Regions from separate parts of the Paenibacillus sp. FSL H8-0260 genome, predicted to be linked through region 1. Evidence: riboswitches for the same ligand, from Rfam matches in the RefSeq annotation. Region 1 holds a riboswitch; each other region holds the start of a gene.

The links. A riboswitch is a leader RNA that binds a small molecule or an ion and turns the genes downstream of it on or off. The one in region 1 is predicted to bind cyclic di-AMP.
Region 2: linked by a shared signal. The riboswitch ahead of MHI51_RS26090 (alpha/beta fold hydrolase) and the one ahead of MHI51_RS11415 (KamA family radical SAM protein) in region 1 are both predicted to bind cyclic di-AMP.
Region 3: linked by a shared signal. The riboswitch ahead of MHI51_RS16715 (APC family permease) and the one ahead of MHI51_RS11415 (KamA family radical SAM protein) in region 1 are both predicted to bind cyclic di-AMP.
Region 4: linked by a shared signal. The riboswitch ahead of MHI51_RS02840 (hypothetical protein) and the one ahead of MHI51_RS11415 (KamA family radical SAM protein) in region 1 are both predicted to bind cyclic di-AMP.

What each region holds. Positions count from the first base shown of each region.
Region 1 is NZ_CP150298.1:2,608,813-2,616,198, forward strand. Features, by position in the region: gene MHI51_RS11410 (YafY family protein) at 1-731, opposite strand, end outside; gene MHI51_RS11415 (KamA family radical SAM protein) at 865-2,040, opposite strand; cyclic di-AMP (ydaO/yuaA leader) riboswitch at 2,174-2,315, opposite strand; gene MHI51_RS11420 (helix-turn-helix domain-containing protein) at 2,364-4,031, opposite strand; gene MHI51_RS11425 (ABC transporter substrate-binding protein) at 4,171-5,196, opposite strand; gene MHI51_RS11430 (HAD family phosphatase) at 5,724-6,386, shown strand; gene MHI51_RS11435 (mannitol-1-phosphate 5-dehydrogenase) at 6,429-7,386, shown strand, end outside.
Region 2 is NZ_CP150298.1:5,885,615-5,893,000, reverse strand. Features, by position in the region: gene MHI51_RS26120 (glycoside hydrolase family 43 protein) at 1-616, shown strand, start outside; gene MHI51_RS26115 (endo-1,4-beta-xylanase) at 661-1,680, shown strand; gene MHI51_RS26110 (alpha-glucuronidase family glycosyl hydrolase) at 1,763-3,817, shown strand; gene MHI51_RS26105 (Nif3-like dinuclear metal center hexameric protein) at 3,842-4,636, shown strand; gene MHI51_RS26100 (hypothetical protein) at 4,721-4,894, shown strand; partial or broken gene MHI51_RS26095 (glyoxalase) at 4,972-5,082, opposite strand; cyclic di-AMP (ydaO/yuaA leader) riboswitch at 5,329-5,515, shown strand; gene MHI51_RS26090 (alpha/beta fold hydrolase) at 5,621-6,430, shown strand; gene selD (selenide, water dikinase SelD) at 6,951-7,386, shown strand, end outside.
Region 3 is NZ_CP150298.1:3,775,823-3,783,208, reverse strand. Features, by position in the region: gene MHI51_RS16725 (DsbA family protein) at 64-816, shown strand; gene MHI51_RS16720 (disulfide oxidoreductase) at 813-1,277, shown strand; cyclic di-AMP (ydaO/yuaA leader) riboswitch at 1,472-1,631, shown strand; gene MHI51_RS16715 (APC family permease) at 1,756-3,573, shown strand; gene MHI51_RS16710 (iron-hydroxamate ABC transporter substrate-binding protein) at 3,777-4,772, shown strand; gene MHI51_RS16705 (FecCD family ABC transporter permease) at 4,993-6,048, shown strand; gene MHI51_RS16700 (iron ABC transporter permease) at 6,048-7,082, shown strand; gene MHI51_RS16695 (ABC transporter ATP-binding protein) at 7,138-7,386, shown strand, end outside.
Region 4 is NZ_CP150298.1:637,998-645,383, reverse strand. Features, by position in the region: gene kdpB (potassium-transporting ATPase subunit KdpB) at 1-881, opposite strand, end outside; gene kdpA (potassium-transporting ATPase subunit KdpA) at 898-2,574, opposite strand; gene kdpF (K(+)-transporting ATPase subunit F) at 2,587-2,664, opposite strand; gene MHI51_RS02840 (hypothetical protein) at 2,791-3,207, opposite strand; cyclic di-AMP (ydaO/yuaA leader) riboswitch at 3,459-3,648, opposite strand; cyclic di-AMP (ydaO/yuaA leader) riboswitch at 4,068-4,232, shown strand; gene MHI51_RS02835 (hypothetical protein) at 4,301-4,855, shown strand; gene MHI51_RS02830 (hypothetical protein) at 4,870-5,391, shown strand; gene MHI51_RS02825 (hypothetical protein) at 5,432-5,884, shown strand; gene MHI51_RS02820 (hypothetical protein) at 6,344-6,535, opposite strand; gene MHI51_RS02815 (ABC transporter permease) at 6,567-7,386, opposite strand, start outside.

The DNA of each region.
Region 1 (7,386 bases):
TCCTTGTCGACTTGATGAAACTGATCCAAAGCTTCTGCCAAAGCCTCAGGGCCTACCCGGATCACTATTTCCTCCACCTGATCTGCCCTGTTTGAACAGCCAGCCTCTTTGGGTACCTCATGTTGCGAATGAAAGGTATCCTGCGTCAGGAACAAATTCAGCATCCGGGAAAGTCGGAACTCCCTATAGTCCTGCCGAGCCCGGCAATAACCATAGATGTACCAGTTGCTATATTTAAAATGAAGCTTTACTGGTTCCATTTCACGGGTTGTACGTTCATTTTTTACACTGATGTAATCAAAACGGACAACATTTCGTTCCGATATAGCCGCACGTAAAAGAGGAAGTGCGTCAGGATCCGTACGCCGGGTTTCAAGATCCACCGCGAGACTAGAGGTCTGTGGCTCCGTTCCAATCGTTTGCAGCCGTTCAATGGTTCCTTGCGTATGCTCATCTTCAAACACGGAAGAAAGACTGTTAAGTACAGTAATCAGAGAAGTGACATCATACGAACGGAGCAGGCTTTTATCCATTTTATATCCGTCCATGATGCCATATCCACCTTTAGTACCCTGATACGATACGACCGGGATGCCAGCGGCACAAATCACATCGATATCTCTATAGATCGTTCGCTGGGAAACCTGAAACTCTTCAGCCAGCTTGGAGGCAGATAAAACTTCGTGGTTCAATAGTTTGTAGATCATAGAAATCAATCGTTCCAATTTCATGTGTGCATTCCCACCCATTAGTCCATTTCGTGTTACAGCGTGATTATATCATAGAATTTTTCGGGCAAATTTTGGGCGGGAGGAGCTTTGTTGTTGGCGATGAAGAAATATCCTATGACAGAGTCGATTAAATCTATTTACAGATTAAATCCGCAGGCTCGCCTGATAAATCATTAACAGAAATAATAGCATCGTTTTTTTTCACAGGTGGTGTCCAATATTGCTCATTCCCAGGCAGGTCATCGAACCATTCGGCGTCCTTTGGACAATCTAGAATCATAAATTTTCCGTATTCCTGATCTCTGGATTGATGGTATTTGAGATAGGCTTTTCCGTTATCAATGGCGAGAATTTCTATTTTTCCTGAGGTGTGGCTCATGGATAAGCGTACTCTTTTGCCAAGTCCTGAGGTTCTGGCTTTGGCTTCTTCTACAATTTGATAGACTTGCTCGAGCGGTAATACGAAATCCCGGTTTCCGGCTACGGGCCGGTTCACAAAGAAGTAGTAGGGTGTAACGCCAGCCCATGAAAGCCGGTCCAGTAGTTCCCCTAAAATAACGGGATCATCGTTGATGCCTTTGAGGATGGGGGTCTGATTTACGACAATTGCCCCTGCGTTGTGGAGAGCTTTAAATGCTTTTTTGGCTTCAGGTGTAATTTCACGAGGATGATTGATGTGCGCCATAACATAGATTCGTTTGTCTTCGGTAGAGTAAGTACGAATCAGCTCCAGCAGCTCTTCGTCTTCAGAGATCCGCATCGGATTAAATACGGGAATTTTGGAACCCAGTCTAATGATCTTAACATGCTCAATGCTTCTTAGATTTTCAATAATGGATCTTAGCTTCGGTGTGGAGAGAATTAAACTGTCCCCGCCCGTAAGAAGTACGTTGTTAATCTCCGGATTATTTGCGATATACTCCAAGCCCGGAGAGACATCAGCCATCGCCTCTTTCACGTCATTTCGGAACAGACGCTTACGGAAACAGTAGCGGCAATAAGCCCCGCAGACCTCGGATACAATCAGTAGTGCAGTGGTTCTATACTTGTGCTGACAACCAGGTACCACATAATTCGTGTCCTCATCGGAGGCGTCCCAGCGCCCATACTCCAGCAGTTCACCTTCGTTAGGAATAACCAGCTTACGGATGGGATCATTTGGATCATCCCAGTTAATCAAAGACAGATAGTAGTCATTTACACGAAAAACAAATTTGTCCGTAATTTCTTTCAGATTCTCTTTTTCCAGCTCAGACAACATAGCTATTTTGTTAATATCCGTGAAGTACTTTACCTTTTGCACGTACATCTCTCCTTTGTCTCGTAGTGTGAGAAATGAGGGAGCCTTAGTGTCAAAGGCCAATCTACTGCCAGCAGGGTCCAAAAAAGCACAAAAAGAGACCCTTAGCAAGGGTCTCTGGTTATGTAAATAACATGAAAAGCAGACCCATCCACTGCTGACGAGGTTAGCTGACGGACTCGGGTAAGATGGTACCCTACATTCTAATGCTCAATGATTCGCCCCAATTAACTGGTTCCCCCGCTTTTCAACTGTAAAAGTTGGAAATTAAGCGTAGATAAAGTATACCCTATCAAGTTTTGAAAAGTCAAAAGAGAATCCTGGATTCACTTTCAATTGCTAGCGCTACTTCCGCCGAGTAGTTTAGGCAACAGCGTTAGCAGCTTCTCCCGGGTTAACGCATCACTAGAGTTCCATTTGCTTCCGTCGAGCAGATAAACATGTCCCTGACGTACTGCCGGGAGATTGTTCCAAAGTGAACTGTCTAGTAGCCGTTCCATCGCAGCTCGCGAGTCTTTGCGTTCCGGAATGAACATGAAGATATGATCTCCGGCGTAGGCAGGCAGTCGCGTTGGATCAACTTCGGCGAACCCTAACTCTTCGTCCAATATGGCCTGGATCTCTTCGGTCGGTTGTAAACCACATGGGGCATAAAGCGCAGTGGAGAATCCGGACATTCCCATAGCATACAGATGATCTCCATGATCATAGACCAAAGCAGAGGCGGTTTCTCCAACTTGGAGGGTTGTCGTGTAAAGCTGCTGCCAAATGGCAGCGTTTTTGATTGTGAATGACTCCAGCCATGCTTCGGCTTCGCGCTGTTTACCTAGCCAACTGCCTAATGTCCGCATTCGGTTGTCGAGAGGCGCAAATGAATCAAAGGTGAGTGTCGGAGCGATACCAGAAACTGCTCTGTAGGCTCTTTCATCACTATTTGCCAAAATGATCAAATCTGGGTTTAGGGAAGCGGTCAACTGCGGGTCCAGTGGAAACCCGACGTTGGCGAGCTTCTTAAGCCGATGTTTATAGACGCTGTTCCGGGCGAATGCTTCATCTCCACCGATAGGCTTTACGCCTAACGCGAGAAGGTCGCCAAGTGTTTCGCCATGATAGACAATACGTTTCGCTCGCTCTGGAATCTCCACCTCATGACCCGTCCAATCCTTGACGGTAAGCTTACGACCTTTCTGATGTGCATATTGTCCGGGTGTAACTCCGGTTTTTTGCCGAAAGCGGCGGCTGAAATAGTATTCGTCCGAGAAGCCGACCAGTCTGGCGATTTCCCGCAGTGGTTCAGTCGATTCCTGCAGGAATCGTTTGGAATGATTAATGCGCAGATCCGTCAGGTATTCAAGCGGCTTTTTACCCGTAAGCTGCTGAAAGATCGGTGTATATTGCCAGATTGATATTCCCGCCAGTTCAGCTAACTGCTTCACGGTGATACTCTCTGTATAATGCTCCTGAATGAATGTTATGGTCTTTTCTACGGATTCCGTAGGACTTGGCAGGTGTTTGGAAGGGTAATTATGCTCAAAAAGTAGCAGCAGCAATTCTTGGAATTTTAATTGTCGCTTGAATTGTTGTACATCATCGGTGTTATTCCTGTTCATGAGCAGGTCTTCGACTAGTCGGATTACCTTGGTGAACGGGTGCACAATTAACTCCCGTCTGCCGGAAAGCAGCTCTCCAGAATATCGTTTAGGAAGCTTGGTTGTATAAATTGCTGTAAAGGTGATGAGGTAATAATACAACGTCAGCTCCTGGTTGTCCGTACTATAGGAGATTCCAGGAGATAGTAGATAACATTTATCCGTACTTAGTATCACGCTTTGATCATCGAGGTTCAATTGTCCGTTCCCTCCAGTAAATATGAGAAGGGTATAGTCCTGGGTTGTACGCGTTATAGAGCTTGAATCGGCAGCTTGAATCATCAGTTCGGCCTCGTTTAGCTGAAATAGCAGAGAGTGGAGTGGGGGGCAGGACGATGATGTATGCAGCATGGGTTCAGCCTCCGTTCATTTGGTGAGAATGATTATCAATGAATTCATTGTATATAAAAAAAAGAAGCATATCAACAGCTGTTGACATGCTTCTTGCAGTTTTTTATCAGCCTTGTGTTAAACTCTTCATCACAGAAGGTTATTTCATATTCAATAGCTGTGGAATTTCGCCAAGCAGCCATTCTCTTGTTGTCGCATCACTTGAAGTCTTCATGATGTCTTGTGTATAGACATATCCGTTCTTGACAGCAGGAAGGCTCTTCCAGATAGGGCTCTTTAATAGATTCTCTGTGGATTGTTTTGCTTCTTCTGCCACTGGAGTCAAGAGGAATATCCGGTCTCCGGCATATTCTTTCAGGACTTCCATGGATACTTCCTGGAACCCTTTACCTTCATCAAGGATCGTCTGAATAGCTGGAGTTGCCTTGAAGCCATTCTCCCCATAGAGTACCTGGGAAAGTCCGGTTGCTGCCATTATAAACAGTCTGTCTCCTGGATAATAAGTGAAGACCGCAGCCGTTTCGCCCTCTTTCATGCCTGCGGATTTCAATTGCTTCCACATGTTCTCTTCAGCGGTTTTATACTGCGCAAGCCATGCTTCTGCTTCAGCCGTTTTACCAACAATTCCACCAATGTCCAGCATACGTTCCTGGAGTGGGGCAAAGGTATCAAATATTATAGTGGGTGCAATTTTGGAGAGCTGTTCAAAATCAGCTTCATCTGTGCCCGCATAGATGATCAGGTCAGGCTGAAGCTCCAATGTTTTTTCCAGATTGATAGGGAAGCCTACATCCTCCACACCTTGTAATTGATCTTCAAAAACCTGGCCTTCACCCATAGAAAGAGGATAACCTACCGCCTGCACACCAAGTGCGAGCAAATCGCCATAAGTTTCTCCAGAATAGATAATTCGCTGCGGATTCACCGGAATCTCTACAGTATGCCCTATGTAATCTGTATAGGAGCGGGTAGTCGCTGCTGCTTCATCTGTACTGCTATCTGAGGGTTCTGCTGAAGGTACCGCGGTTGCAGCGGAAGAGTTCCCGGTTGCGTTCACCTTACTATTGGCAGAGGATTGTTCCTTTGAGTTTCCGCACGCCAGTAGCAATGTACTCAGCAAAAATAGTACACATACTACAGCGAAGGACTGTCGTACCTTGTTCATATCTTATTGCCTCCCTATTATATGTAACGACCACCAATAATGATAATCATTCTCGATTAAAATATATCATAAATTAAAGCCTCTTTTTACTCAATGGACAAAAAATAACCCCGTAATTTGATTTGTACAATCAAGTAAAAAGGATGTGTTTAAAATTATTTTGAATTATTTTTAGCTGCTTGGAAAAATACTCTAAATAACAGCAATCGAGAGAAAGAGAGGGAGCTTGTCTTGATAACAAACTTGGCAGAAGGAATCCCTTGAAGCACATAGGATTGTGGTGTTTTTTTGAATCTGATTACTGTTATGTATTAAGATGTTCAGGTGATGCAAAAATCCAGGTTTGTCCACATTGATTGTAATCGTTATCATTACGTGGCATGTTATCTACCGTGCTTGACGTCAGTAGAAGGGCTTTGTTATGGTTTTTATAGTCAAACGCAAGCCGAAATAGCTTTTTGTAGAATATGCAGAAGGTTTTGCGTAAGATATTCTAACCAAACATAATACGAGGGAGATGGTTGATTGTGATCAAAGGAATTATTTTTGATTTTGACGGAACGATTATCGACACGGAGACTGCTTGGTACACCGCATTTAACGAGGCTTATGCAGAATATGGAGTGGATCTGACGCTTGAACAATATTCCACCTGCATCGGCACGAGCTTGAACAGTTTTAATCCTTATGAATATTTAATGACTGATCTTAAGCTAGCGATTGACAAAGAAGAGTTCAGTAAGGCTGTTAAACAGAGACACAGCAAACTTATGGAGCTTGAAACAATACGACCAGGCATTCAGCATTATCTTGATTCCGCCAAAGCAGCTGGACTGCGCATAGGGCTGGCCTCAAGTTCTTCACTGGAATGGGTGGAAAAATATCTGAATCAATTGGGTATTCGCGAGTATTTCGAATGTGTTCGGACTGCCGACCATGTGGCAAAAGTGAAACCAGATCCGGAGCTATATAACCAAACGTTAGCTTGTCTTGGAATCACAGCTGATGAGGCGGTTGCTATCGAGGATTCACCGAATGGATCTAAGGCAGCGGCAGCAGCTGACATCCGTTGCATTGTGACGCCTAACGAAATTACTAATTTTCTTGAATTCGATAAGCAGCACCATAAAATTGATAATCTAAGTCTTCTTGAATTTGATCATGTAGTTACTCAACGTTGCTTCGTATAGAGAAACCGAGAAACTAAGTTCAAATTAAAGGGGGATACCAAATTGAGAGCCGTACATTTTGGAGCAGGCAATATTGGCAGAGGTTTTATTGGGCCTATGTTGTCGGACTCCGGTTACAATGTTTGTTTCGTCGGAAGAAATAAGAGTAAAATTGCCCAATTGCAAAAACGTGGGCAATATCCTGTCACCCTAGCTAACAAGAACAGGGACAGCTTTATCGTTGATAATGTTACTGCAATCAATCTGAATGATACTGAGGACGTTACTAGAGCTATAGCAGAAGCTGAAATTGTGACAACTGCCGTCGGAATATCCGCTTTAAAAGATATTGCTGAGACCATTGCGCAGGGCATCGAACGAAGGCTTGAAAATAGCAGAAATCTCAACCCTCTTCATATCATTGCCTGTGAGAATGGGATTGGAAGCAGTCAGAAGTTGAAAAAATCAGTTTATCGGCATATGAAGCAATCCTTCAAGGAACTTGCTGACCGCAATGTCGCTTTTCCCAATGCGATGGTGGACCGGATTGTACCTATGCAGAAAAATACAGATTCACTTGAAATCCTCGTTGAACCCTTCAGTGAGTGGGTTATTCCCCGCAGTGGAATGATTGGTAATTACAATGAAATTAAAGGCGTCCATTATGTGGATTCGCTGGCGCCATACCTCGAACGGAAGCTATATACTGTGAATACAGGTCATTGCAGTGCAGCCTATTTTGGATACCTGGAAGGTTATACTAGCATTCAAGAAGCGATGTCTGATCCCGAAATCAGAGCTCGTGTTCACGGGGTGCTTAAGGAAACAGGGGCCTTATTGGTGCATTTATATGGCTTCAAGCCCATAGAACATGACCGGTATATAGAAAAGATGATGGAACGATTCACTAACCCCAACTTTAACGATAAAATTACACGTGTCGCCCGCTCTCCGCTTCGCAAGCTTTCACCTAATGATCGACTCGTAAAACCGGCAATGCTTGCTCATGAACTTGGTTTTG
Region 2 (7,386 bases), 3.3 Mb from region 1:
GCCAAAACCTGAGACTAGTGGAAGATATGATTTTGATGATCAAGTATTGCCGCTGGGATTAGCCTTTCTGCGGAATCCGGCTGAGGGAAGCTGGTCCTTAAACGAAAGACAGGGATGGTTATCTCTTCGGGGACAATCTTCAGGTCTCAGTGAAGTAGGCCAAGTGGCTTTTGTAGGCAGAAGACAGCAGCATACTTCGGCAGAATGGAGCACGCTGCTAGAAATGCCTTCATCTATTGCTGATGTGGAAGCTGGACTTTGCGCCAGATTAGATGAGAACGCTCATTATGAAATTGGACTTGTTCAAAAAAACGGGCAAAAAGTGATTACAGCTCATGTGACTATGGATGGAGTAACCCATACAGCGGCAGAGGTTCCAACTACTGCCGAGCGAATTTATTTGAAAGTTAAGGCTGAGCTTTCCGAATACAGCTTCCTTTATTCTTTGGATGGGCAGGAGTGGAATAAGCTATCAACAGCAGCAGCGTACCCATTATCCCCTCAAGCCGTAAAAGGAAATGGATTTACGGGTGTTCTTATTGGATTATATGCAACAGGTCATGGCAAGGTGGCTGAGGTGCCTGCCTACTTCGATTGGTTCGATTATCAGTCTTAATTATTCGAATACTGATATAAATGCTTTTGTCAGGAGGGAACTTGTTGAGACAAGCTAGTGATTACACAGAACCTGCACTAAAAAATATATTTGCTGAGGATTTCAAAATTGGCGCAGCCGTTAACCCGATGACGATACAATCACAGGAGCACTTGCTCGCCTATCATTTCAATAGCATTACCGCTGAGAATGAGATGAAGTTTGAAAGTCTGCATCCGCTTGAAGACAGTTATAACTTTAAACTAGCAGATCAGTTGGTTGCCTTCGCCCGAAAACATCATATGGCTATGCGTGGGCATACTTTAGTCTGGCATAACCAGACTACGGACTGGTTGTTTGAGGATAAGAAGGGCGGGCCTGTAAGCAAAGAGACATTGCTTGCACGGCTCAAATCACATATTCAGACCGTGGTTGGGCGTTACAAGGAAGATATCTATGCTTGGGATGTTGTAAATGAAGTTATTGCAGATGAAGGAGAAGAACTTCTTCGCCAGTCAAAGTGGCTGGACATTGTCGGACCGGAGTTTATCTGCAAAGCTTTTGAATTCGCTCATGAAGCCGATCCTAAGGCTTTATTATTCTACAACGACTATAACGAGTCTAATCCTCTTAAGCGTGACAAAATCTATAAAATGGTGAAGTCGCTGCTGGAACAAGGAGTGCCGATCCATGGCGTCGGATTGCAAGCCCACTGGAATCTATACGATCCGGACTTAGATGAAATACGTGCTGCTATTGAGAAGTATGCATCTTTAGGGCTTCAGCTCCAATTGACAGAGCTGGATGTGTCCATGTTCCGTTTCGATGACAAACGAATGGATTTAAAGGTTGCACCTGCCGAACTGCTCGAGCTGCAGGCAGAGCGCTATGAAGCGATGTTTGCTCTGTTGAAAGAATACCGCGACGTGATTAGCTCAGTCACTTTCTGGGGAGCAGCGGATGACTATACATGGCTGGACGGCTTCCCTGTTCGGGGACGGAAAAATTGGCCATTTCTATTCGATGAGCAGCATAATCCTAAGCCAGCGTATCACCAATTGCTTAACGCTGTCACCAAATCATAGAGCGGGTAACCTGCTCAAGCTTGCGAATCATGAACCCGTCCTTTTCAATCCAGGGCGGGTTATTTATACGGGAGGAATAAACATGACAAATACCGCTTATGAGGCTTGGCTCAATTATGGTCAGCTGAAATCAGGATCTCTATACAATCAATATATAGATTGGTGTGTTGAGTTGGTAGTAACGGAGGACAACGAGACGATTCAGGCGGCAGCCGCGGAATTCATACAGGGGATGACCTCTATGCTGGGCAAAGCGCCACTGCTCACAGCGAAACCTGAAGGACCGTGTATCGTTATAGGAACCTTCCAAGGGGGGAATCCATTAATTAGTAGAGTATTCGCAGGAGAACGAACCGATTCACTGGGTCCTGAAGGTTTCCTTATACGTACAAATGCTACTGAGCAATGTATCGCTGTCAGTGCTTCAACGCCTGTTGGAATATTGTATGGCGTATTCCATCTGTTACGGCTGATAGGAACAGAAAGCGAGATAGACGCTCTGAATTTGTCTATGAATCCGGTGAACGGCCTGCGAATGATTAATCACTGGGATAATTTTGATGGCAGTATTGAACGTGGCTATGCTGGACGGTCCTTTTTTTACGAGTCCAATCAATTTCTTAACGATACAAAGCGGCTGCGTGATTATGCCAGATTGATGTCCTCTGTGGGGATCAACGCGATTTCGATTAACAATGTGAATGTTCATGAGCTTGAATCTCTATTTATAACGGAGCAATATTTGCCTGATATCGCGTTAATTGCAGGAATATTCCGCGTATACGGAATTAAGCTATTCCTCAGTGCTAACTTCGCCAGTCCGATACAGATCGGAGCATTAGAGACAGCTGATCCACTGGACCCAGCGGTGCGGCAATGGTGGAAAGATAAGGCGGGTGAGGTTTATCGAGTGATCCCTGATTTTGGCGGGTTTGTGGTCAAAGCAGATTCAGAAAATCGACCTGGACCATTCACTTACGGGCGTGACCATGCCGATGGCGCTAATATGCTGGGAGAAGCACTGGAGCCGTTTGGCGGAATCGTGATTTGGCGTTGTTTCGTATATAACTGCAAGCAGGATTGGCGTGACCGTAAGACAGATCGGGCCAGAGCAGCGTATGATCATTTCAAACCATTGGATGGCCGATTTAATGATAATGTAGTGCTGCAAATCAAGAATGGACCGATGGATTTTCAAGTCAGAGAACCGGTATCTCCGCTGTTTGGCGCACTGGAACATACCAATCATCTGATGGAGTTTCAGATTGCTCAAGAATATACAGGGCAGCAGCGGCATCTCTGTTATCTCGTTCCACAGTGGAAAGAAGTCCTTGATTTCAATACTTATGCCAAAGGGCAAACTACACTTGTGAAACATATTGTGGACGGATCGGTGTGGGGAAATAAATATAATGGTGTGGCTGCTGTAACTAATGTTGGGGATGACATGAACTGGACGGGGCATGGGTTAGCTCAAGCCAATCTGTATGGATATGGGAGATTAATTTGGAATCCGGAGCTGACGGCAAAAGAAATAGCTGAGGAATGGATTCGCCTTACCTTTGGCACTGATGAAGGTCTAGTGGCTGCTATTCGCGGGATGTTAATGGACTCATGGAGGATTTACGAATCTTACACAGCTCCATTAGGTGTGGGCTGGATGGTTAATCCGGATCATCATTATGGGCCGAATGTGGATGGATATGAATACGCCAAGTGGGGAACGTACCATTATGCGGATCATAAGGGCATTGGTGTGGATCGTTCAGTCAAATCGGGAACGGGGTATAGCGGACAGTATATAGGTCTTAATGCATCAAATTATGAGAATCTAGCGTCTTGTCCAGAAGAGCTGCTGCTGTTCTTCCATCATGTTCCATACACGCATGTTCTGCAATCGGGACAAACGGTTATACAACATATCTACGATACTCATTTCGAGGGGGCAGAGCAGGCTGCACAGCTTCTAGCAACATGGGAATCACTTGAAGGCAGCATGGATAGTGGATTGTATGTGCAAGTGAAGCAACGTCTTGAAGAGCAAGCAGAGCATGCGCAGGAATGGAGAGATCGGATCAATACGTATTTTTACCGCAAGAGCGGAATTGAGGATCTTAAAGGCAGAAAGATTTATTAGATTTTGAACCGAGGGATGATGATAGTGAGCCTCACGATTAGAGCGATTTTGAAAGATTTAATGGGAACTGTGGAACAGGTAGAAGGGACTGTGGATATTCTGAACCCAGGGGAACCGGAAACTGAAGTCACAGGGATTATTACGGCCTTTTCTGCCACACAAAATATTGTGGAGCAAGCAATAGCGTTAGGAGCCAATTTGCTGATCACGCATGAAGGTGTATTTTATAGCCATCACGCGGCGAACGAGTGGTTAGAAGGTGATCCGGTTTATCATGCGAAAAAAAGTCTGATCGAACATTCCCCAATAGCTATTTTTCGTTATCATGATTATTGGCATCGGCAAGAGCCGGATGGGATTATGATGGGTTTGCTGCGAGAGCTGGATTGGTCAGACTATGTGGAAGAGCAGCAAGCGGCTGCTACGATTCTCACTATTCCTGCTATGACTGTAATGGAAGCTGCTCAGTATATTAAAAGTAAGCTAGGCATCTCTTATGTACGCGCTGCTGGTGACCTGTCTCTGTCCTGCAAACGCGTAGGGATATTAGTAGGTTACAGAGGAGGCGGGACGATGGCTATTCCGCTTTTTAATGATCACAATCTTGATTTAATTATTGCTGGAGAAGGACCAGAGTGGGAGACTCCGGAATATGTGCGGGATGCAGGGCACCAAGGAAAATCTAAAGCGCTCATCATGTTAGGTCATGCGGAGAGTGAAGCGCCGGGGATGAAATATTTAGCTGAAATCTTAGCAGACAAATATCCCATGCTTCCTACCCGGTTCATTGCTGAACAACCCATCTATCAGATGGTTTAATCTGGGGAAATTAAGAGTACGGAATAAATAAACATATTATGGAGAAAATGAAGGGAAACAGGTCACTGAGAAAGGAGTGTTTCAATGGAAATTCCTTTGGAGGCTGATGAAGTATTAAGTCGGATCAAAAAGCTGCAAAGCGACGGAAGCTCAATCAGTAAAAAACAAGTAAAGCAAAGCGACCCAGAGCTTATGAGAAGTGCGCTGTTCTTTTTTCCAAGCTGGGAGCATGCATTGAAAAACGCCGATCTTTTGTAGCCATAGTATTGTAAAAGGAAGCTAAGTGGACAGGGGGAGATCTCTGATTCTGCTTAGCTTTTTTCTTTTTTATGAAATCATTCGTGCTGTTCATGTGAAATAATATTAACAAGCTTGCCAAACGGATCGGGGACATAGAAACGACGAACACCCCAAGGTACAGAAACTGGCCCAATATTGGTATTGAAGATTGTCGTTTCTTATTAAATAGGAAAGTACTGGTGAATCACCCCCTTTTTCGCTTGCTTCAGAGCTGTTTTTCTAAAGAAAACGAGTAAACAAGAGCAAAAGAAAGAGAAAATGAAGAGTATGCTTAATATGAAATGAAAAGCATTGCTTTCAACATTATTTTGACCAGAGCCCTCCTTTACAAGAAAACCTTACAAGAGTATGATTCATCTCAGAACTGAGAATTATCTTAAATTTACAATTACATAAGCAATCCGCTTAATTTCCGTTTCTGGAAAGCGGGGGAACCAACAACTGGCAGCCGATGTGAGAGTCGGCACTGGTTATGGGGTGAATCCTGTTCCGGGTGCATAATATGCATCCCTGCAGGTAGGGCAACTCTCACTGCCCGAATCCGACAGCTAACCTCGTAAGCGTATGGAGAGAGGATGAATGGCGTGTTTAGTGATGAATAGCCACAGAGAATCCCTCTGTGGTTTTTTGCTGCGTTTTTAAGCAGATATAGTCGTAGAATTTATTATGAAAGAGGTGTTACCTTTGCCTATCGCTAAACTGAACGGAACTTCGCTCTATTATGAAATCAATGGAACTGGCACTCCGGTTGTGTTTATCCATGGACATGGATTAACACACAGTATGTTCAAACCACAGCTGGAGTATTTTTCCGATAAATATAAAGTGATTTTGTGCGATTTACGGGGGAATGGCAAGTCTGGTAAACTGTTGGAGGCCCCACATGAGATTATTGAGACGCAATGTCTGGATCTGATTATGCTGTTGAATGACCTAGGTATCCGTGAAGCAGTTTTTGTAGGAATCGCCTATGGTGGCTTAGTCGTTCAGCATATTGCCAAACAATATCCTGAGCGTGTAAAAGCAATTGTGGTCGCGGATAGCTTTTGTAGGACTCACGGATCAACAATAGTAGGGAAAATACAAACTATGGCAGCATATTGCAGTTTACTAATGTATTATCTCCCAAGCGAGCTGGTGTTGCCTTCGATTCGGATGATGTACCGAGAGCGCTGGAGTCTGGCCTACAATGAGATTAGAAGAGGACTGCTGGACAAACGCCCCCGGGAGTTATATCGGCAAAGGCTGGCTACGAGCCATGTTGATTACACCAGATGTTTAAAGGCTTTTAAACGTCCTGCATTATGTATTGTGGGGGACTTTAATGAATTTGGAGTGAATTGTATGAAGGAAATGGTGTCTCAGCTGCCGCAGGCGCAGTTGGCGATTATTCCGAACGCATTAGATCCAAGTAATCTGTGCCAGCCGGAGCAATTCAATGCGATTCTTCAGCGTTTCTTAGAGAAGCAGCAGGGCAGTCAGCAGATTAGCTGATCTATAGGGAGACCTTCACAAGCGAAGCGTTTAAGTGAGAAAATAGGCGACCCATAGCCAGGGCGGAATGAGCTGGCTATGGGTCGTCTTTCTGGGAAGAACTTTAGGGGAATTCTCCCTAAAATGAAGGAGATTATGGCTCCTAGAACGTAGATTAGGGAAATCCTCCCTAATAATAGGATGTTTTTAGGAAGGATTTCCCTAATATAATGGACATCCAACTAAAGGCTGGCTTATCAGTAGTAAAATCTACGAATGAGCCAGCCTTTGGCTATTTTACTAACCGATGGATGTTGAACATTTACAAGCATATTGTACCTAGAACGCCACTTAATGTCCCACCCTACCACAGCATCAAATATAGCTCACCCGACGTGGGAAAGAACGGTAGACCTAAGTAGTGATAGTAAGTGTATAGAGGAAGGCGTAACAAGCAGCACATCTGCTACTCTTGCTTTTTGTACAATGCGATCTACTCGTGTAAGATTAAGATAATTCATACTAAAGGAGCTGAGTCATGATGTCTCAAGCTGAAACTATAAAACTGACTTCATTATCTTCAAAAGGGGGCTGCGGCTGCAAAATCGGTCCCGCCGATCTCATGCAGGTTATTCGCAGTCTGCCACCAACTGTTCCTAACCCGGATCTACTAGTAGGTCTTGATACTAGTGATGATGCAGGGGTGTATCGTTTAAGTGATGAATTAGCGTTAGTGCAAACTGTTGATTTTTTCACGCCGATCGTGGATGATCCCTATTCATTTGGTCAAATTGCAGCAGCCAATGCATTAAGCGATATATATGCGATGGGTGGAAAGCCGCTTACGGTGCTTAATATTGTGGCTTTTCCTATTTCTGTTTTAGATAAAAGCGTTCTTGGTGACATTTTGCGCGGTGCAGCGGATAAAGTACAGGAAGCAGGAGCTACTCTTGTGGGCGGACATTCCATCGACGATA
Region 3 (7,386 bases), 1.2 Mb from region 1:
TATAATTTTAAATGTATATGATAAAAACTACATTAGTCCCTAGAGGACAGAAAGGAATTCTCCTTGAGTAAACCTAAAAAAAGTCCAAATGTTCCCCAGTTGAGCAAACAAGAGAAACGACGGGTAGAACAGGAGCAACAGAAGCAGAAAACGAGAATTTTAGTTATTAGTTCAATAGCTGTAGTAGTTATCATTTTTGTTGGATTGTTTATGTTAGCTTCGAAAGATGCAGCAAAGAATGTCTCTACAGGAGAACCGGTAGAATTCAATTACAGTGAGCTACCTAGGATTGGTAATGAGGATGCACCTGTTAAGCTTGTTGAATTTGGTGATTTCAAATGTCCAGCTTGTTCCCAATTTGCTGGCTCCATGAAACCGAAAATTGTTCAAGATTTTGTCAACGAGGGAAAAGCAGCTCTTTACTTTGTAAATATGGCTTTCGTTGGTCCTGACTCTGAGACAGCTTCACTAGCTGCATTGTCTGTATACCATCAGAATAAGGATGAATTCTGGAAGTTCTATGATGCTGTGTATGCGCAGCAAGGGGATGAGAGCGTGGAATGGGCCACTGAGGATTTCTTGGTAAGCCTTGCTGAAAAAGAGAAATTAGTGATCGATTACGATCTATTGCGTAAAGACATCCAAGAGAAAACTTATGCAGATGAGCTGAAGAAAGACATTCAGTTGGCAACTGACGCAGGCGTGACAACTACGCCTTCGCTCTACATTAATGGAGTGAAAACGGCTGAACCTTTCGATATTGAAGCGATTACATCTGAAATTAACACCGCCGCAAAAGCAGTGGAGGCAAAGTGACAAAATTCCTATCTTTTTGCAAGCGTAACTGCCTCTATCTGGCCTGGTTCGTCTCTTTGGTTGCTGTAGCTGGTAGCTTGTATTTAAGTGAAGTCTTGAAGTATGAACCTTGTAAGCTTTGCTGGTTTCAGCGGATTTTTATGTATCCGCAGTTATTTTTGTTGGGAATTGCCACTTTCCGTGGAGATAAGCGCATCATTCCTTATGTGCTTCCATTAAGTTTGATTGGTGGCAGTATCTCAATCTATCATTATGCGGAACAGAAGATTCCAGCGTTAAGTAAAGTTCTACCTTGTACAGTTGGTGTTCCTTGTAATAAAGATTACTTGAACTACTTCGAATTTATAACGATTCCTTTGTTAGCTTTAATAGCGTTTGCTCTAATAAGTCTCCTTCTTTGGTATGGACGTAGGGAAGAAGAAGTGATTGAAGTAGATGCTGAGGAGAGCTTAGGATTTTAGTTTTTACTTTGGAAGTTACAAAAAAGCTGAAAAGGTATTAAAATCACGGGCTAGAGGGATAATTGAAGATAATGAAAGAGAGCATCCAATAAGACGCTATATTTGAGCTTATTGGATGTTTTTTCATTCTTTTTTCATTTTTTTCAACGCTTTACTGTAGGCACTTTGTAGACTAATATTAGACCTTGTGAGAAGTTGAATATGCGCTGAATTTTCTTAGGAAAAACGGGGGAACCAAACTTGGCATTCATGCCAATGGGGTGAATCGGAACCGGGTCGAACAGATCTCTACCGTAGGGCTATAACCACAGCCCGAATCCGCCAGCTAACCTCGTAAGCAAGGTGGGAAAATGACCATGCATAAGCATGCGGATCATTTCCGTATGCTTATTTTTGTGTCTGCATTTATGAAATCCACCGATGAAAACAGCGCACGGAAATTCCGTTTCAGCTCCCAAAGAAAGGAACTGTATCCACCATGGTAAGCAAGGTAAAACGACTATTGATCGGACGTCCGATGAAGTCGAATGAACTCGATCATGAAAAGTTATCCAAGGTTAAAGCACTGGCTGTTCTGTCTTCTGATGCGCTCTCGTCTGTAGCCTACGGAACGGAACAAATTCTGATTGTACTAGTGGCTGCCGGGTTTACTGCCATCTGGTATTCCCTGCCAATTGCATTAGCCGTATTGGGCCTGCTGGCCATCCTGATTTTATCCTATCGGCAGACGATTTTTGCTTATCCGCAAGGAGGCGGAGCTTATATCGTAGCCAAGAGTAATCTTGGTATTCCGACAGGGCTGCTCGCTGGGGGTTCATTATTGGTGGATTACATTCTTACCGTAGCGGTTAGTGCCTCGGCAGGGACGGATGCGATCACATCGGCTTTTCCAAGTCTTCATAATCATACTGTTCTCATCGCTGTATCTGTTATCGTTTTATTAACAATCATTAATCTTCGCGGAGTGACTGAATCGGCTTCATTTATCGCAATTCCAGTGTATTTGTTTGTGGTTTCAATTGTTGTTCTGATTATCTCCGGTATCGTTAAATATGCAATGGGTGGCGCGCATGCGAATGTTCCTGAAATAGGCAGCGCCGTATCTAATGTAAGTTTGTTTCTACTATTAAAAGCGTTTAGCTCTGGTTGTTCAGCCCTAACGGGGGTTGAGGCCGTATCTAATGCGATCCCAAACTTTAAAGCACCGGCTGAGAAGAATGCAGCCAAGACGCTAATGATCATGGGACTTATCCTTGGCTTTATGTTTACCGGAATCACTGTGCTGGCGTATTGGTATGGTATTGTGCCAGATGAAAAGGCTACGGTTGTCTCTCAGATCGCTGAATCGACCTTTGGCCGTGGCGGATTGTACTTTTTCATTCAAGGGATTACAGCAGTGATTTTGTTCTTGGCAGCTAATACAGCATATTCAGCGTTTCCGCTGCTCGCCTTTATGTTTGCAAAAGATAAATATCTGCCACATGCATTTATGGTCCGTGGTGACCGCCTGGGTTTCTCAAACGGCATTATTTTTCTAGGAGTTATGTCTATCATACTTGTGACTGCATTCCATGGGAATACGGAAGGTTTGATTCCACTATATGCGGTTGGCGTGTTCATTCCTTTTACCTTATCCCAACTGGGGATGATGGTGCATTGGATCAAAACAAGACCCGCTGGATGGGTGAAAAGATTTGTAGTAAATACCATCGGTATGCTGACTACATTGACGATTACGCTTATATTTATCATTACTAAATTCTCGAGCGTATGGATGGCATTCATTTTCTTACCTGCTGTAATGTTCGTGTTCCACCGTATTCATAAGCATTATTTGAACACTGCGGATCAACTGCGTATATGTCCGGCTACGGATAAACCTGTAATTAAAGGAAGTACTGTAGTTGTTCCTGTTGCAGGGGTTACACGTGCTGTATTACATTCCATCAGCTATGCGAAGTCTCTAACAGATAATGTTGTTGCTGTGTATGTAGGCTTTGATGAAGAAGACATTCATAAGATGGAGCAACGGTGGGAGGAATGGAATCCAGGTGTACGCCTGATTGTACTTCGTTCCAGATATCGTAGTATCATTCGTCCGTTAGTGAAGTTTATCGATACGGTAGAGTGGAAGACCGCTGCGACGGATCACATCACGATTCTGATTCCACAGTTTATTACCAAACATTGGTGGCAAGCCGTGCTTCATAATCAGACCAGCTTTTTAATCCGCTCGTATCTAATGAATCAAAAGGACGTTGTAGTAGCGACTGTCCCGTATCATTTAAATAAATAAGTAGAAGATTAAAGATGAGGTTATATCCGGAACGTTCGGAATATAACCTCTTTTGTATTTTATATGAAGGAAATTGTTGCAAATCCACAGAATTTGAAATTTATATGTTGACACAGAGAATGAGAATCAATATCATTTAAAAGTGAAGCAGAGGTAAAGGTCACCTTTGAATATCAAAGCAGTTACATATAGGAGGGTTTTTAATGTTTTGGCTTAACAGAAAAAGATCAGGAAGCATGAAAGTGACGATGAGCGGACTAATAGTGATGACGCTAATACTTTCCGCTTGTGGTAATAATAATGCTGAAAGCTCATCAAATGCAGGAACAGCGCCTACAGCAGAATCTACAGAGGCACCTGCTGCACCTAAGACGTTAACAGATGCAATGGGTCATAAAGTAACGATTCCGGCTAATCCCCAACGCGTTCTGGGTTCATATTTAGAAGACTCTTTGGTAACTCTGGGTGTAACTCCAGTAGCTCAATGGTCAGTTACAAATGGCGTTCAGGATTATCTGGCCACTGAATTGAAGGATGTTCCTACAATTAGTTACGACCTTCCGTTAGAGGCTGTAACCAGCTTTGCTCCGGATCTTATTATCATCCCATCGGAGTCTTCTGTTCAGAACGGGATTTACGATCAGTTGAATAAGATTGCACCCACTTATGTAATTGGGGATGAACTAAATCAAGATTGGCGCAAATCGTTGCTCAAGATGGGTGAGATTTTGAACAAAACCCCTGAAGCAGAAAAAGCCATTAAAGATTATGATGTTAAAGCAGCGGCTGCGAAAGAACAGCTTGCAGGAGCTATTGGACAAGAGTCCGCGGCTATTTTATGGTTGGTGCAAAAAAACTTCTATATTGTAGACGAAACCCGCAGCAGTGGAGCTGTATTATATACAGACCTTGGCGTAACGCTGCCTAACTTAGTAACAGAGATCCCAGTAGGAACAAGAGCAACTTGGAATCCGATCTCACTAGAGAAGCTTTCTGAGCTGACCGCAGATCATATTTTCCTTGTAAATAGTGATAAGACTGAGGGTTCGGAGATCCTAGATAGTGCAATCTGGAAGGGCATCCCAGCTGTAAAAGCTGGAAATGTGCATGAAATGAGCTCAACAAGCAGTTGGCTTTACAGTGGGGCGAACGCTGGCAGCAAAATCATTGACGATGTGCTAAAAAGTCTTGTGAAATAAAAGTCGTAATTCACCATGAATGAGACTGATCATTTCGGTGGGGAAGGGCGTGCAGATCAAGTATCTCGGGATACAAAGATCTGCACCATTTTTTTATAAACCAATCCCATAGTACGGAAAAATCGTTCCTGCAATTGTACAACATAAATATTTTTGCGATAATGAGAATGATTGTTGTTATCATATAAACCATTGTAACTATTGAATAAGGAGACGACTCATGGTTTCACCCTCAGATTTCGCAAATCGTATTAAAAATGAACCCAAAAAAGCTCTACATACCCGACCGGCAGCTGCCATTGGTATTCTTATTTTTGGACTTGCTGCCATTGCCTTCGGATTGGCACTTTCGGTCTCAGTGGGTGCGGCAGATATCAAGTTAGCTACGGTATGGGAAGCTATATTTCATTTCAATCCAGATTTACAAAAACATCAGGTGATTAGAGAACTGCGATTTCCACGTGCTATTGCTGGCGCCTTAGTCGGTGCTTGCTTCGCAGTAGCAGGGGCTATCATGCAGGGGATGACAAGAAACCCGCTTGCGGATTCAGGGCTGTTAGGCTTGAATGCAGGAGCAGGGGTAGCACTGGCCATAGTATTTGCTTTTGCACCCTCACTCTCATTCACTTCACTAATGTTGTATTGCTTTATCGGTGCCGCTGTGGCCTCTTTTATCGTATTCGGAATCGGTTCGCTTTCTTTTAATGGCCTGACCCCCTTGCGATTGACATTAGCAGGTTCGGCAGTTAGTGCTTTATTGGTTGCTATTAGTCAGGGAGTAGCTATTCTTTTCAACTTATCTCAGGACATAGCCTTCTGGTTAGCTGGTGGGATGGGTGGAGCTAGCTGGACTCAGATCAAGATTATGTTCCCTTGGGTGGCCGTAGCCTTAATTGCAGCGATGATGTTATCACGATCCGTCACATTGCTCAGCTTAGGAAGAGAAGTTGCGGTTGGCCTGGGGCAGCGGACAAGGTTAGTTCAATTGGCATGTATGATTGTTGTGGTTATCTTAGCTGGAAGTGCGGTTTCAACGGTTGGCCCGATTGCTTTTATAGGACTAATTATTCCACATGTTACACGTTATTTCGTTGGAGTGGACTACCGCTGGATTATCCCTTGCTCGGCAGTTCTAGGGAGCTTATTGATTATCTTTGCAGATATTGCCGCAAGAATGATAAATGCACCGTATGAGACACCGCTAGGAGCCTTAATTGCCATCATCGGCGTACCGTTCTTTATTTATTTAGCGAGTAAGCGGAAGGGGGAGCTGTAATGCCCAAATTAACCCTTACTCCAGATGAAAAAGAACGCCGCACACGCGCCCTAACGGTGTTATCACTCCTTGCTATACTGATCGTCGTTGTGTTTATAGTCAGTATGAATACAGGGTTTATGCGTCTATCCCCACTAGAGGTATTACATACACTCATGGGTGATGGAACACATCAGCAAAAGCTTATTTTATTTGATTTCAGATTACCCCGCATCGTAATTTCATTGTTAGTTGGAGCGGGCTTTGCAGTATCGGGCTGTATTCTACAAAGTCTCGCACGTAATGCACTCGCTGAACCGGCTACGCTGGGCATAAGTGCTGGTGCAGGTTTTGCGGTAATCATTTTTATCTCGTTTTTTCCGGCTACAACAGCAGCTCCGGTATTTGTCTTGCCTCTCCTAGCACTTGGTGGGGCTGGCCTGACCGCAGCTTTAATCTATATTCTTGCCTACCGGAAGGCAGATGGTCTGTCTCCTACAAGGCTGATCCTTATCGGGATTGCGGTCGCTGCAGGAATCAATGCTTGCCAGCTTGTATTGGCACTTAGGCTTGATCCTAATAATTATCAATTTGTAGCTACTTGGATCGCCGGGAAAATATGGGGTGGGGATTGGAGATTCGTCCTTGCTTTGCTGCCTTGGATCGCGATTCTGTTACCGTTCGCCTTCTATAAAGCCCGGGTTCTAAATGTATTGAATCTAGGGGACCATACTTCATTAGGTCTAGGAATGCGTGTGGAGAAGGAACGTATTCTCCTTCTGGTAACAGCCGTAGCGCTTGCCGGCTCCTGCGTCGCGGTAAGCGGAGGTATTGGCTTCGTCGGCCTGATAGCACCACACCTGGCTCGCAGGCTGGTGGGACCCCGTCATCAGGTGTTATTACCTGCTAGTGCTTTGACAGGGGCGCTTCTTATGATTACCGCTGATACCATTGGTAGATGGGTATTGCAACCTGCCGAAGTTCCTACTGGCATTGTGGTTGCGATTATTGGCGCACCTTACTTTTTATATTTACTCGCCAAGTCGAAAGCGTAAATTAGTTCATACTTAGGAGCTTAGCTCCATAAAACTTTTAAGGGAGTTGTAGATCATGTCAGAACGTTTGAATACAGAAGAATTAAGTATTGGGTATGCTGAGGCTACTATAGTTAAGGGATTGAACTTGTCTATCCCTACGGGGAAAATCACCGCACTAGTGGGCGCTAACGGCTCCGGTAAATCTACAATCCTCAAAACGATGGCCCGGATTATGAAGCCGAAGAGTGGCACCGTAATGCTGGACGGCAAATCGATCCATAACTTTTCAACTAAAGAGGTTGCTCGTCAGCTGGCGATTCTA
Region 4 (7,386 bases), 2.0 Mb from region 1:
GCTTCAACGGCCTTCCCTGACATAGCAAGGACATTAAACTGTGTGACGCGGTCCATCCCTGCTATCCCGATAGCGGAGAGCAGACCCCCGATTGTGGTCGGGATCAGACAGACCAGCAAGGCGATCATAACAGGAATATCTAGATCAACGCCCAGATAAGTCGCAATTGGCCGCAAGGTCACTACTACAATCAGGAAAATCAACGTCAGACTGATCAAGAGTGTATTTAGTGCAATTTCATTGGGTGTCTTTTGACGTTTCGCCCCTTCAACGAGGGAGATCATCCGATCCAGGAATGACTCACCGGGGTCACTGGTAATTTTGACTTTAATCTCATCACTGACTACCCGGGTGCCGCCTGTGACTGAGCCAAAATCTCCGCCGGCTTCCTTAATAACAGGTGCAGATTCACCTGTTATTGCAGATTCATCTACGGAGGCCAGCCCTTCAATTACTTCACCATCGCCAGGGATAAGTTCTCCCTGACTGACGATGACAATATCTCCTTTACGAAGCTCGGAAGAAGAAACGGTCTTCACAGACCCTCCAACGAGTTTGTTAGCTGTGATATCCTGTTTCGTTTTCTTGAGTGAATCCGCCTGGGCTTTCCCGCGGCCTTCAGCCAGCGCTTCAGCGAAGTTGGCAAACAGCACTGTGAATAGCAGAATGAACAACACTGTGATATTGAAGCCTACCGATTTCTCTGCATTAAAATATCCGGGGGCCAGTACCATAAGCAATACAATAATCGTACCGATTTCGACTACGAACATGACCGGATTTTTGATTAACGTCACCGGGTTAAGCTTAATAAAGCTATCCTTTATAGCGCTTAGGAGTATGGGTCCCGTCAGCAGCTTTTTTCTTTTTACAGTACTCATCTTGTTCTCCCTCTTCCTACCGTAAGGTCAAATATTCTGCAATCGGGCCGAGCACAATGACCGGCAGAAACGTCAGCGCACCGATAATTACTACGGTACCAATCAGAATTCCGGTGAACAGACCATTGTCTGTGCGGAATGTGCCAATCGTCTCAGGAACTGGCTTCTTCTGGATCAGTGAGCCTGCAACTGCCAGCATCGCGATTATAGAGACATAACGGCCAAGCAGCATTACGATCCCGGTTGTAACATTCCAAAAGGTGGTGTTGTCCGCAAGCCCTTCAAATCCTGAACCATTGTTCGCGGCAGAAGAGACATATTCATATAACACTTGGCTAAGTCCATGGAATCCGGGATTCGTGATGGAACCGTTGCCCAAGTCCGTTAAGAACGCACCTGCTGTTGGTACAAGGATAATGAACGGATGCACAAGGATAGCAATCGCAATTAGCTTCATCTCCTTGGCTTCTATCTTTCGCCCGAGAAACTCTGGTGTTCTGCCAACCATTAGTCCACATAAGAAGACACCCATGATGGCATACATCAGCATATTGATTAGTCCGACACCTTTTCCCCCGAAGACATTGTTGAGCATCATTAGGGCCAGAGGGGTAATGCCACCCAGCGGTGTCAGCGTATCATGCATATTGTTAACACTACCTGTCGTAGCTGCCGTTGTTACCGAAGTGAACAACGAAGATTGCGGGATACCAAAACGTACCTCTTTACCTTCCATGCTGCCTTGCGAAGACTCGATCCCCAGCGCATTGATAGCTGGATTGCCTTTGGTTTCCGCATAATAATTCAATCCCAGCAGTAGTACGAACAAGGTCATCATTGCTGTGAAAATCACCCAGCCCTGACGTTTGTTCTTAGCGAACAATCCGTACATATATGGCAGAGAGGCTGGCAGCATCCACATAGAGAGAATCTCCAGCACGTTCGTAAGTGGATTAGGGTTCTCGAAAGGATGCGCTGAATTGGCTCCGAAGAAGCCGCCACCATTCGTACCTAAGTGTTTAATTGATTCCAAAGAAGCGACTGGACCGATAGCGATTTGTTGTGTCTGCCCTTCGAGTGTAGTGACCTCAAGCGATGGCTTGAGCGTTTGTGGCACATGCAATCCTACCAGCACCAATGAAACTAGCAGAGCTAATGGAATGAATACACGAATATGTGCTTTTACGAAGTCCTCGAAAAAGTTCCCGACTGATTTCTGTCCTGTAATCCCTCTGACAAAAGCAACCGCAACAGAAAATCCGCTCGCTGCAGACGTGAACATCATCATCGTGATGACTGCCATTTGTGAAAAATACGATAGTCCCGTCTCCCCGCTATAATGCTGCAGGTTCGTATTGGTCATAAAGCTGATCACCGTATTGAATGAAAGCGTCTGTTCCATATCGGCAATTCCATTCGGGTTCAGCGGCAATCCCCGCTGTAATCTCAGAAAAATATAACTGAAAGCAACCAGTACGATATTAGTTAAAACAAAGCTGAGTGCATACTTCTTCCAGGACATTCCGTCCCGTTTTTTCAGGCCGATCAGCTTATAAATACCTTTCTCTGTGCCTGCAAACCAGCGATCCGTACGATTCGGTTCGTTAGAAAATACATGATATAAATACGTTCCCATCGGCTTGACCAGCAAGATGAGAATTACAATTACGACGACTATTTGCAAAATGCCCATGAATGCCCCTCCTTAAAATTTCTCAGGATGAATCAACGCGTAAACCAGATATAAAAACAACAGTAGGGTAACAGCGATTACTAGAATCACAGCTTATCCCTCCCCGTATCCTCAACTACACCTGCGCACCAGCGCATAAAGCCATAAAATAACCCGTAAATTACAGCTAACGAAGCCACCATATACAGATCCATCATATCTTCCGCACTCCTTCCATTATCCTTGATGAGGTGATCTATCGATTAGAAAATCAGCATCACCACTATGGGAATAGATTACATAGCTCGCACCAAGTCTTTTATAGACCAATCTAGGATTTATTGAACTTGTAATCACAAAAATCGGCTGTGTCGTCCAGGTACGGCACATCTGAATATAGCGGCAGCAAAGCGGAAAGCTGCTCTCAAACAGATATACCCTGCCTACCGGGAACGATGGGCGAAACCAAGTGCTCTGATGGCGGGTATCCACTAGAATAACCTGCTCAATCCCGAGCTCCTCAAGTAAAGCTTTCTCAGCCACATTGTTGGTTAATCCCGCCATCTTAATACCCCTGAACTTCAGAAGTTTAATGAAATGTTCTCCCGCCTTTGTAGGCGCACATACAAGCACATATTCATTCTGATCCGTCATCTTTTTTTCTCCTCCTGCTCATTTACAACAAGGAGGCAACGAAAATCTCCGAAAGGATGTTGACCTATCGTCATTTTCGGGCACAACCTAAAGCTCGGTTGTGTCACGTCATTAGACGCTGCCTTACAAATACCGCTAATGATGAATTTAGCGACCTCTTAGGGGAGGCCTCCATAAATGCTTTGCTTCTAAGAGCACAGCAAAAAGCCACAAAGGATCTCCTCTGTGGCTCGCTAGCGGTCACATTGCACTCATCCTCTCTCCATACGCTTACGAGGTTAGCTGTCGGATTCGGGCGGTGAGAGTCGCCCTACCTGTATAGATGCGAGCTCACTCACACCCTCTACAGGATTCACCCCATAATCTGCTTCCGACTCTCACATCGGCTGCCGATTGTTGGTTCCCCCGCTTTCCTTACCGGAAATTAAGCGGATCAAATATTCGATTGTCGTTGAAACAGGAGTAATCATACTCTTATGCACGAAGACTTGTAAAACCTGAATGATGCCAAAATAATGCAAATTAAAAACTATTTTCCCATTAGATAGCGCTTACTTGATATCTAATCTCTCTATATCTCTTGTTTACTCGAGTTTGGAGCGTTTAATCGCTATCTATAACCCATGTGATTTTATTCACCTTTTTAGAGCGAAAATACTGCAAATTCCCATTATAGGTAGAAACGCAAGAAGCTGAGGCTGAGCGAGAAAGAGGCGCGATAACACGCCATAAATACCTATTTACCTCGTTTTTCAGTCGTAGTCGGCAGGATATGGTTAAAATTGCTCTAAAAGAACATTTTCCGTTTTTTACAGAAAATCTTGAAAAGAGTATGATTCGGGTTGAATCTAATTCATGAAAAACAATCAACGCTGAGTTCCTGCATTCGCAGGGAACGGGGGAACCATCAGGCCACCTGGCCTACTTGGGGTGAATCCAAAGGAGACTGCATAAGTCTCAATAGGTAGGGCGACTCTCACCGTCCGAATCCGACAGCTAACCTCGTAAGCGTAAAGAGAGAGACCCTTGATCCGCCACGCTTTGGCCCAGGTATATCTGCCTGTAATCCAAAACCGCAGCAGAGGTCCTCCTCTTGCTGCGGTTTTTGCGTTACCTGAGCTTATTAGGTGATAGCACGCTGGATGGAGTGAATGTTTTGAAGCACTATTATTTAGGGATACATCAAGGGCTGCTTGAGCCGATAAGTCTAAATTACGTTTGTTTCGGGGCCTTGTGGTTCGAAGAACATAATCACAGGTACATTGTAGGCTATGCATTTGGCCAGAACCAGATCCAAGCCCTTCGCCAGTTCAGCACACCTTCTTCTTGTAAAGACTGTTTAGACTCTAAGATTGTATATGAGATATATAAAAAAATTCGAGAACAACAGCAGCAGCAGGATTGGTCATCGCACCAAAAGCTCCCGTGGTTTACAGCCTTCAAGGAGCCTTGGAAAGATGTAAGCGCCGGTTGGTATGTCTTGAGATCCCGCAGCACCTTTCCCTTACATCTATCTGTTATACGAAAAGAGAAGTTCCGACTATGGCTAGAGCATACCGCAGTCTGTGAGAATAAAATGGAAATGCTCGCTTGTGTAGAAAGGGCTAGTGTCACTCATCATGTAGACTTAAAGCTTTTGGAAATCTAAGGAGGAACCCTACTATGGACCAGCGCAGACTATCCCGCATTGAAGTATTTGTATTGGATGAACCCGAGCCTATTCACTATGGAATGGAAGGGGCTGAAGGCTGCCGTTATGGTATTCTGAAGCTCACCTGTAAGGGAGGCTGCAGTTGGGGGGCTTGTCTGATCTCTGCCAACACCAAAAATTTCGATCTCATTAAATGGAGTTCTTTTTTACGGGCCATCTGTCATTGCCGTCTTGAAGAAGCGCTGGATAAGGTCCGCCGCGAAGGTTCAGATTGGGAACAGGTTAAGCTTGAGCTAGTTCAGGGTGCTTTGCAGGATTTAAAGGCCAAGCTCCAGGGTAAATCCTTGGCAGGGCATATTCAGCAAGGGCGTCTGTACAGTGTTGCAGCAGGGGGGAGCAATTCCAGAAGTGAACGGCTCTACTACAAGCCTTCAAAAGCTTTATCCACTGCCTCCCAGCAGAAACACAGTTGCCCGGAACCAGACACCGCCGATCTTATCAATAAATCCATCTCTTACTTTTCTATATTATAGATTCAAGCAAATCTCTCAATCTGAAAGGATCGTGTTCACCATGCCTGACCCCTTACCTCCCGAGTCCACCTACAGTACTAAATTTGCAGAGTGTGTTCAAAAGTATACTAATGAAGTCTACGTACTTAGTTCCATGTTGTTAGAACAATCTAATGAGGCAGACAAGATTACTATCCGCACCTTCACAGAGCTTCATAAAATATATCGTCAGGATGATTTTGATCCTCAGTTATTCTCTATCCACGCTTACCGCACTTGTATTCACCAGTGTGCTGATTCTTTTGCCCGGCGCTCCCTTCTATCGGCTAAGGCATTACCTTGGGAGGAACAGCTTGTGAAGGTCATGTGGTACGGCCTAAAGCTGCCTCTTTCTCAAATAAGCATTATTCTGCAAAAAAGTGTTCCCGCACTGAAAACACAGCTTAGAGCTCTACGGGAGCAGATGACCACCCAAACGGATATACTAACGAGCGCAAATCTTTCTATAATTTAGTCACTGACAAGAATTCAGACAATCTTTAAGCGCATGAAGCATCTAACGGACTCAGGAGCCTTTAATTGAAGCTTTTCCACAAATATAGCCGGCGTTCGGACTCCAGTAGAAATCCCGAGCAGTGAACGTCTCGGATCGTCTTAAAGCAAGCCCTAATCATCTTCCACCAAGGCTTACGGACCCAGATGACGTTATTTGCACGTTTATCGCCTTTTGAGCATAGTATCGGACTCCAGTGCAACTATTTGGTTAAAAGAGCTACTGATTCACCCTTTTTCATGCCAATAGCGACTATAGTGTCCGATATCTTGCCAAATCTCGATGATTGCTGCATTTAAGTGCTGCTGGGTCCGTTAGCTATATCAGCTCGTATACAAAGAGATTGCCAACTCAAAAACGGGGATATCCCAGCAACCATAAACGGCTGTTAGGATACCCCCGAAAACTCAGTGCTTACTATTACGCTTTACTCTTACGCGCCTTACCGTACATCCACAATCCCGCCAACATCCCCACTATAGCAACACCAGTCAATAGACCTTGAACAAAATCCATAAAAGTGGAGCCATCCGGAAGCATTCTACTAACCGTAGCCAGCGATACCGAACTCATTAAAAGCATAATGGTATATTGTTCGCTTGTAGACATCATTAGCACTCCTTAAAAGTTATATGAGGTCATCTTAGATCTTGTAAGCTTTCATTGCTTTTCTAATTTCTTTAATACTTGGGCGTTTGCCGTACATCAGTACGCCGGTACGATAGATCTTGGCTGCCAGCCATCCGAAGATGAAGGTAGTCACAAGCAGGATCAGCAGCGATACAATGACTTGCCAGATCGCCACCTCGCCGACACCAATTCGGAGCAGCATCGTCAATGGTGAGGTGAAGGGCACATAACTCGCTATCTTAACCACTAGAGTATCTGCATTGGAGATACTGAACAGTGGAACATAGAACGCTACGAAGCCTAACATCATGATTGGCATTACCGCCTGACCGAGATCCTCCGTACGGCTGACAATCGAACCTACAGCCGCATACATCAAGGCATAGAGGAAGTAACCTAATACGTACAAGACAAATCCATAGAGCAGCAAGTTAATATTGAGCTGGCCTAAATCGAGATCAAAATCAGCCAATACAGTCGCATTATGCGGGAGCGTCAAATTGACGACGATCGCTGCGACAAAGATCCCAATTTGCAATATTCCTACTAGGAAAACACCGATAACTTTACCGAACATTTGCGCTAAAGGTGAGGCACTTGTAATCAGAATCTCCATAATCCGCGAGCTTTTCTCAGAAGTTATCTCTGCGGCAATCATGTTGCCTGTCATCATAATGGACATAAAGAACAACATAAGCATGGCATATACGATAATGTAGTTAATGGCTGGAGTGTCCTCCTGAGAGCTTTCACTGCCACCGCCTGCGTTAAGCTGTTGTGTAGTAATCTGCACAGGCGTTGACATTGCAGCAATCTGTTCAGAGGTCAGCTTG